One region of the Shewanella sp. 8A genome, then DNA from elsewhere that is predicted to be linked to it. Evidence: predicted binding sites of a transcription regulator. Region 1 holds the regulator's gene; the other holds the start of a gene.
The links. Region 1 encodes LexA, which represses DNA repair genes until DNA is damaged. Its sites were predicted from a motif close to TACTGTATNNNNATACAGTA; they were not measured.
Positions count from the first base shown of each region.

Region 2: dinB (DNA polymerase IV) is a predicted target of LexA. The motif match lies at 2,417-2,436, and genes of this name have one in related genera.

Region 1 covers NZ_JAMDJP010000009.1:150,070-154,263, reverse strand. The annotation lists gene plsB (glycerol-3-phosphate 1-O-acyltransferase PlsB) at 1-777, opposite strand, end outside; gene lexA (transcriptional repressor LexA) at 1,063-1,683, shown strand; gene M0413_RS09340 (cell division inhibitor SulA) at 1,680-2,192, shown strand; gene coxB (cytochrome c oxidase subunit II) at 2,598-4,139, shown strand; gene ctaD (cytochrome c oxidase subunit I) at 4,149-4,194, shown strand, end outside.
Region 2 covers NZ_JAMDJP010000011.1:19,991-24,184, reverse strand. The annotation lists gene M0413_RS10295 (methyl-accepting chemotaxis protein) at 283-2,286, shown strand; gene dinB (DNA polymerase IV) at 2,461-3,534, shown strand; gene M0413_RS10285 (methyl-accepting chemotaxis protein) at 3,565-4,194, opposite strand, start outside.

The DNA of each region.
Region 1 (4,194 bases):
TGCAATTTCATCAAGATATTCAATTGCCGTTTCACGCGCTTGGGTTTCAGAAATCTTCTTGCTCGCGGCTTCTTCCTGAATCGCCTTACGTAAGGATTCAGATTTCAGCAAGGAATGGAATAACGCCTGACGATTAGGCAACACAGGCCCCGTCATCACCTTACGTTGGCGACGGAAATGCACTCTCGCTACTCGAGCCAATTTATGGGCAATGCCCATATCGGTTCCATGTTCGTCGGCCATGTAACGCAGCGATACCGCATTAGAAAATTGCACAAAGTTATGACGACCTAAAAATAAGATCATCAAACACTTGCGTAACCAAGTAGGGTTCTCGCGCTCAAGCACTGCCGCCTTCATGGTGTCGTCTTCTTTACCCGGAGTACGACCCCAATACAGACTCACAGGCACCAGCTGGATATCTAACTCTGGCTTTTCCTTATGGACGGCCAACAAACGCATAAAACATTCGAGGAATGGCTCATTGCTGGCGCGTTCACCAAATAAGGGCTTACGACCTTCAAGGCATACCACCCGTGGCGCCACAACGCCATTCACCACCAGCGGCTCGTAAGGGCTTGGCAAACCAAGTTTCGTGGTGATCTCGCTTAACGCAGCAATATCACTCAGGGATTCTGTTTTCATTACATAAGCAAGCGGTCTGGAGGCATCCAGATTCAGATCGGCAAAGGGATCCTGTGGCACAACAATAGTGTGCACTAAGTGCTTTTGGATCCAACGTAATGATTTCAACCAAAGAGAGTCTTGTTTAGGCATTATTCTTATGCAATGTAAGTACGTTCATTAGCCCCATAGAATACCAGATTCTAGAGAATATACCCAAACAACCTAAAGATGCAGGATTCAGCGGCTGATTTTAATGACTTAGTAACGCACTTTAGGCAACGCCATTTATTGCTGCCGTGCAAATGGCATTCACCCCATAGATGACGATTACGGTTATTTGCAGATCTAGCTGACCAAGTTAAAAGTGGTTAATACTTGCACTACAAATAATACTGTATATACTAACAGTAACTGTATAGAAAAACAGGAAAGACCATGAGACCGTTGACGCCACGCCAAGCCGAAATTTTAGAGCTGATTAAACGTAATATTGCCGAGACTGGCATGCCACCCACTCGGGCCGAAATTGCCACCCGTTTGGGTTTTAAAAGTGCAAATGCCGCAGAAGAACACCTTAAGGCATTGGCGAAAAAAGGCTGCATCGAGATCATGCCTGGTACTTCCCGCGGGATCCGTCTCCCTGTAGAGGAAGAAGATAACCGCGAAACAGGCTTGCCACTTATCGGCCAAGTGGCAGCGGGTGAACCTATTCTCGCCCAAGAGCATGTCGAACAGTATTACCAAGTCGACCCCAGCATGTTCCACCCTGCTGCCGATTTCCTGCTGCGCGTAAAAGGCGACAGTATGAAGAATATCGGCATCCTTGAGGGTGACCTGCTTGCCGTTCATAAAGTACAACAAGCGCGCAATGGACAAGTTGTTGTTGCTCGCGTTGATGATGATGTAACCGTAAAACGCTTTGAAAAAAAAGGTAATTTAGTCTACCTACATGCCGAGAATGAAGACTATTCACCGATTAAAGTCGATTTGAGTTTCCAAAGTCTAACAATTGAAGGGCTCGCCGTAGGGGTGATCCGCAACGGAGATTGGCTATGAACAAACTATTAGGTAATGCCCCGCGTCACCCCGGTTTATGGCTCGATACGGTTCGAGATACAGAGACCGACTGGCAGCATACATCAATAGTCACTATGCCAACTCAGAGCCAAGGGCGCCAAGAGCTGACACAGCTGAGCAAACAACTTGCCCAACTGAGCCAACAGGGAAGATGGATAGTGCTCATCAACCCACCTAGTATTGGCTACAAGCAGCTATTAGCAAACGCAGGTGTGCGCATGGATCGCGTACTATTGGTTCACGCAAAAGATGAGGTCGAAACCCTTTGGGCGATGGAAAAAGCCTTAACCAGTGGCACATCTAGCGCAGTGATTACTTGGATTAACGCCCTAGATACTCGCGATAATCGTCGCCTACAAATTGTAGCAAAGAGCGCACGTGCAATGGGTATCGTGCTTGAAGGTTCAACGAATGACCAACCTTCTAGCACCAATCTCACACAATCGGCTAAATTTACTCAACCCGCATTTTTCAGCTCTGTTCATTAAAAATTTTTCACACCGTATTTAGCCTTGAAAGCCGCCTCACCTGTGAATGTGAGGCTTTTTTTTGGCAATTTTTCAGACAATTAGAAAAAGAAGTGATCTTGATCAATTTTTAAACAGCAAGTATGTTTGATTTAGGCGCACATGATATATGGCCTGTTTAGGCAGAAATATCGCGTTATTTTCGAATATCGCTCGCCCACAAGAATTGAGAATAATGGGTTTATTCAGCAGTATGTGCCAGTGTGGCTAATAACAGCAGTAACAATACTTGATCATAAGTAAGCCGCCAACGCACGTTGAAGTCAGAAACACTTTTTTGGGAACTGAAGAGTTTGCATAGAGTTGAGACTTACTGTGTTGCTCTTCTTTGTAGTTGCTATTTGCAATTAGCAGAGGAGAAGTCTTGTGAAGCAATGGTTGTATTGTTTACTCGTGGTGCTATTCGCCCCACCGTTGGCCGCAGCAGACATGCGGTTCAATATGACGCCTGGCGTAACAGAAATCAGTGGCAAGGTATACCACCTGCACATGACGATTCTGTATATCTGCTGCGCGATAGGCTTAGTGGTTTTTGGCGTGATGATTTATGCCATGATCAACCACAGAAAATCCAAGGGCGCGGTCGCGTCACACTTCCATGAGAGTACAAAAGTTGAGATCGCTTGGACGATAATTCCCTTTATCATTCTGATCTTAATGGCGATTCCGGCAACTAAAACTCTGATTGCCATGGAAGACCCCAGCAATGCCGATCTCACGGTAAAAGTCACAGGATCGCAATGGAAGTGGCATTACAGCTATTTCGATCAAGATATTGAGTTTTACAGTATTCTCGCCACACCAAGACCTCAAATCGAAGGTAGTGAGGCCAAGGGAAAGCACTACTTACTCGAGGTCGATAAGCCCCTTGTCCTGCCTGTAAATAGAAAAATCCGCTTTCTGATGACTTCTGAAGATGTTATCCATTCATGGTGGGTACCAGATTTTGCAGTGAAAAAAGATGCTAACCCAGGGTTTATCAACGAGGCGTGGACCCGTATCGATAAACCCGGCATTTACCGTGGCCAATGTGCCGAGCTTTGCGGTAAAGATCATGGATTTATGCCGATAGTGGTTCAGGCACTGCCCGAAGCCGAGTTCGATGCTTGGGTTGCAGAACAAAAACAAGCTGCCAATGCCGCAGCGCAAGCCGCACAAGCCGCCTTATCGCAAACACTGAGTAAAGAAGAGCTGATGACTCAGGGTGAGCAAGTTTACCTTGGTCACTGCGCAGCCTGCCATCAACCTAATGGCGAAGGTCTCAAAGGCGTATTCCCTCATCTCAAAGGCAGCCCCATAGCTACCGGGCCGCTGAGCGGTCATCTTGAAATCGTGCTCAATGGTAAAACGGGTACGGCCATGCAAGCCTTCAGTAAACAATTAACGCCCCAAGAAATTGCCGCAGTGATTACCTATGAGCGTAATGCGTGGGGCAATAACACGGGTGATGCGGTGCAAGCCAAAGACGTTGATGCCCATAAATCCGGTGGCACCAATAGCGAACCAGTAGCAACGACTCAGCCCCCCTCAACCACCGATGCGCCCAAAGCAGCGACAGAGCCCATCGCCAGTGTCGATCCCGCGAGTCTTCCCACGCTCAGCCATGATGAACTGATGGCCGAAGGGGAAAAGACCTATGCCACAGTTTGCGCCGCCTGCCACCAGCTAACGGGTGCAGGTATGCCTCCCGCCTTCCCCGCCCTTGCTGGTAGCGTTATTGCAACAGGCCCAGTCGCCAATCACATCGATATAGTGATGCACGGTAAACCGGGCACGGCGATGCAGGCATTTGGCAACCAACTCACGCCACAACAACTTGCTGCCATCATTACCTATGAGCGCAATGCGTGGGGCAACAATACCGGCGATACAGTGCAACCCGCTGATATTGCACGCCATGGACAGTAGGGGATTAAGATGAGCACACTGACTCAAGATCAAATTGCCGCCCATGATGAACACC
Region 2 (4,194 bases), on a different contig from region 1:
GCTCAAGCACAAAGGCCAGTCATTTTATGACTGGCCTTTGTTTTGGGATTTTGAGTATTTAGTCTAACACTCTGTAAAAATTCGCTGTAGTAATGAGATGTTCTGTTTGAGGTGGATTGTTTAGCGATTCCTGTTATTTCATTAATGTCTATTCTTTACAAATACTTGTTTACGTTTTTTCTCATCATATTGGCTGTTGTTGGCGGGTAAAAATTGTTACCGTGTGAGGCTGTTTTTGCAGGCTTTTATGTTAAGTGGTTGGTTAACCAGACGGGAAGATGAATGAGGTATATAAAACGTTCTCTAAGTTTGCAGTTAGTGGTAACTATCGTCGGTGCCCTCGCTGTACTGCTTACTTTAGTTGCCGCTTTGCTCGTGAATAAAGAAAGTAATAATACACGTAAGCAGGTGGATGCCGACATTTCGGCACTTGTGGCTCTCAAGGCGAATGAGATTGGTGGTTACTTTGTTGCCAAGGGGCAAGTAATCCACTCGGTATTTGCCGAGCCTGGGCTTATCAACTGGTTTAGTCAGTATCATGCCCGAGGCAGTAATCTGGCGCAGGATCAGCAATATCAAGATATTATTCGTTATTTTCGCTCGTTTTCCGACCGTGATAGCGATGTGAAATCAGTATTCTTTGGTTCGGCAAACACCTTTGAGTATTTTGACCTTAATGGCCGTTTCGATGGCGATCCTGATTATTACACCAATAAGCGTCCTTGGTGGCAGGAGGCGATTGATCAACGTGGCCTGTTTGTGGGCGATCCTGCGGTCGATGCCAACGATGGTTCTATTTCTGCAACGGTTAAAACCCCAGTCTATAGTGCTAATGGCGAACTTATTGGCATTGGTGGTATGGATATTCTGATCGATACCATTGGTAAAAACCTGTTAGCACCGATTAAATACCGCAACTATGGCCAAGCCTTCCTGATGACGGATGAAGGTAAGCTTGTGTATTTCCCTGGATTCTCGGATAAATTCCCGCCGGGCTCACTTGCTAATCAGGTTGATAGCCAATTTAAAGATACCTCCGGTTTTACAGCATTAATGCAACAAATGCAGCGCGAGCCTCAGGGGTTTGCCGAGGTCAGTTTTAATGGCGTATCACAGCGAGTGACCTTTGTGACTGTAGGCGGGGATTGTCCTAAGCAAAAGTGGCATTTAGCCTTTATGTTGCCCCATGAAGTAATTGAAGCGCCTGTTACCAAAGCCTTTTGGAATGCCTGTTTTGTTGCATTAGGGATCATGCTGTTAGTGGGGATTACTGTTTGGTTGATGCTATTGCCCTTTAGACGCCAGCTCAGCAAATTACTCGATGCCATGGAAGATATTGCCGAGGGTGACAGTGACTTATCCCAACGTATTTTGATGGAGCGCGAAGATGAGTTAGGCAAGTTGGGTGATGCCTTCAATCGTTTTGCTGAAAAGGTGCAGCAAATGTTACTGCATACCCGTAGCTTAACCCAAGAGGTCGGCACTGGAGTGATGGATGCGCGCCAAGTGTGTGATTTAGCTGTCTCGTCGGTGTCATCGCAAAAACAACAAATCGATTCTGTCGCCACGGCAGCAACTCAAATGGCGCAGACTAGCCAAGAAATGGCGATAAGTGCTCAACGCGCAAATGATTTTGCCGAAAAGGCACAGACTCAGGCCCTTGGTGGTACGCAAATCGTGTCCCGTGCGACCGAAGGGATGAAGGCATTATCGGTTCAAGTCATCGAAGCGGCTAATGTGATTAAGCGGCTACGAAGCAGCTCAGAGCAAATTGGTGAAGTCTTGAGCGTGATCCGCAATATTGCCGACCAAACTAACTTGCTGGCATTGAACGCGGCCATCGAGGCGGCGCGGGCGGGTGATCAAGGTCGAGGCTTCGCCGTTGTTGCTGACGAAGTGCGCACGCTGGCTTTGCGTACCCAAGATTCTACCGCCAATATTCAAGGCATTATCCAAACTCTGCAACAAAGTGCGCTACAAGCCGAACAAGTGATGGAATCAGGGGTTGAGCAGGCAAGAGTAGGGCAAGACTTAACCACGCAAGTCGAGCAAGCCCTCAGCGACATCGCCAGTGCGATTACGTCTATCCAGCAGCAAACGGTGGAAATTACTGTGGCGATAGGCCAGCAGGCAGTGGTTGCCGATGAAGTGGCGCAAAACGTGGTGAGCGTGCGTGGTTTATCCGATCAATCCCTATTGTCAAGCCAAGATCTCTCCCAAAGTCTACAAGGATTTGAGCAAGCAACTCGAGAACTGACACGTAATATTGGTCAATTTAAAATTTAAATGCTGTTGTTTTAAAACCAAAGGAGCCTTAGCGTTCCTTTGGTTTTTTTGGGAATGTTATACTTGGATAAGGATGCTTGAGTCGATAGGTGAACTTCGCGACTGCGTAAATATGTCCTAGATACTTGATTACTGTTTTTATATACAGTATTTTGGGTGTTGGAGGAACCTTTAGTGCGAAAAATCATTCATGTTGATATGGATTGCTACTTTGCTGCGGTGGAAATGCGAGACTTTCCCGAATACCGTGGTAAACCGTTAGCCGTTGGTGGGAGCCGTGAGCGGCGAGGGGTTATCAGCACCTGTAATTACGAAGCGCGCCGATTTGGTGTGCGCTCCGCTATGGCAACGGCTTATGCGCTTAAACTGTGCCCAGACTTAATTCTTGTCCCCGGTCGAATGCAGGTCTATAAGGATATATCGCAACAAATTCGCGCTATCTTCTCTCGATACACTGAATTGATTGAACCCCTCTCCCTCGATGAAGCCTACTTAGATGTTAGCGATTGCAAGCTGTTTAAGGGCTCTGCAACTCTGATTGCTGAAGCGATTCGCCATGATATTTTGGCCGAAACAGGGCTTACTGCTTCGGCTGGCGTTGCTCCTGTTAAATTCCTCGCCAAGGTGGCCTCTGACTTAAATAAACCTAATGGTTTGTATGTTATTTCGCCCGACAAGGTTCCTGAGTTCATTAAAACCTTATCCCTACGCAAGATCCCCGGTGTGGGGAAAGTCACCGCAGAAAAACTTTCCTCTTTGGGGTTAAATACTTGCGGAGATATACAAACTTATCCAAAACAAGACCTTATTACTCGTTTTGGCAAATTTGGTGCCGTATTAATTGAAAGATCCCATGGGATTGATGAGCGTGGGTTATCAGTGAGTCGCGAGCGTAAATCTGTCGGCGTTGAAACTACGTTGGCGCAGGATATTTATACCCTCGAGCAGTGCCAGCAAGTGATGCCTGGATTAATACAAGAGTTATCAACTCGCCTAAGTCGTAGTGCCAAGGATCGACAAATCCATAAGCAGGTGGTGAAGCTTAAATTCAGTGACTTTAAACAAACAACCATTGAACATCGCAGTAATGATGTGTCTGTGATGATGTTTTACGAATTATTATCCCAGGCAATGACAAGGCAAGAAGGGAGGGGGATTCGGCTACTCGGCGTGGCTGTGGGACTTACTGATAAATCACCGATTGCGAAGGTTGATCCATTGCAAACCCAACTCGCGTTATCAATTTAATCAATCTCATCCCTTACACGTTATCAATCGCTATAACTTAAAGCGGCTGACTAAGGCTGTTAGTTCATTGGCCATGGTTGAAAGTTGGATACTTGCAGCATGGATTTCGTCTGTTGTATGTCGACTCTCTTCTGATTGCTCTGCAATATGCTGAATATTGTGATGGCTTTCGTTTTCCATTATTGACTGTGCTTTCGCGGCAAGCGCGATTTGATTATTCATTTCGCTGATTTCGCTCACCATTTCCGCAATATGAGCCAAAGCTTCTCCAGCATTGCTGGCGGCTTCCACACTAGCAATCGCTTTTTGATTACCGATATTGATAGCTGCAACGGCACTTTGAGTGCCATTTTGGACATTCGCTATCATCAGTTTTATTTCCTCCGTTGATTGATGGGTTTTGGAGGCGAGAGAGCGCACTTCATCGGCCACGACGGCAAAACCTCGGCCTTGTTCTCCTGCACGAGCGGCTTCAATAGCAGCATTTAGGGCAAGTAAATTGGTTTGTTCGGCGATAGCTTGAATCACTTCAAGTACTTTTCCTATGTGCTGCCCTTCGAGCTCTAGCTTGTTAATTTGGTTTTCTGCTTGGCTAACATCTTGGGCGAGTTGTCGGATAACAGCTATGGTGTTTTGTACTTTTTCTTGGCCTGTGGCGGT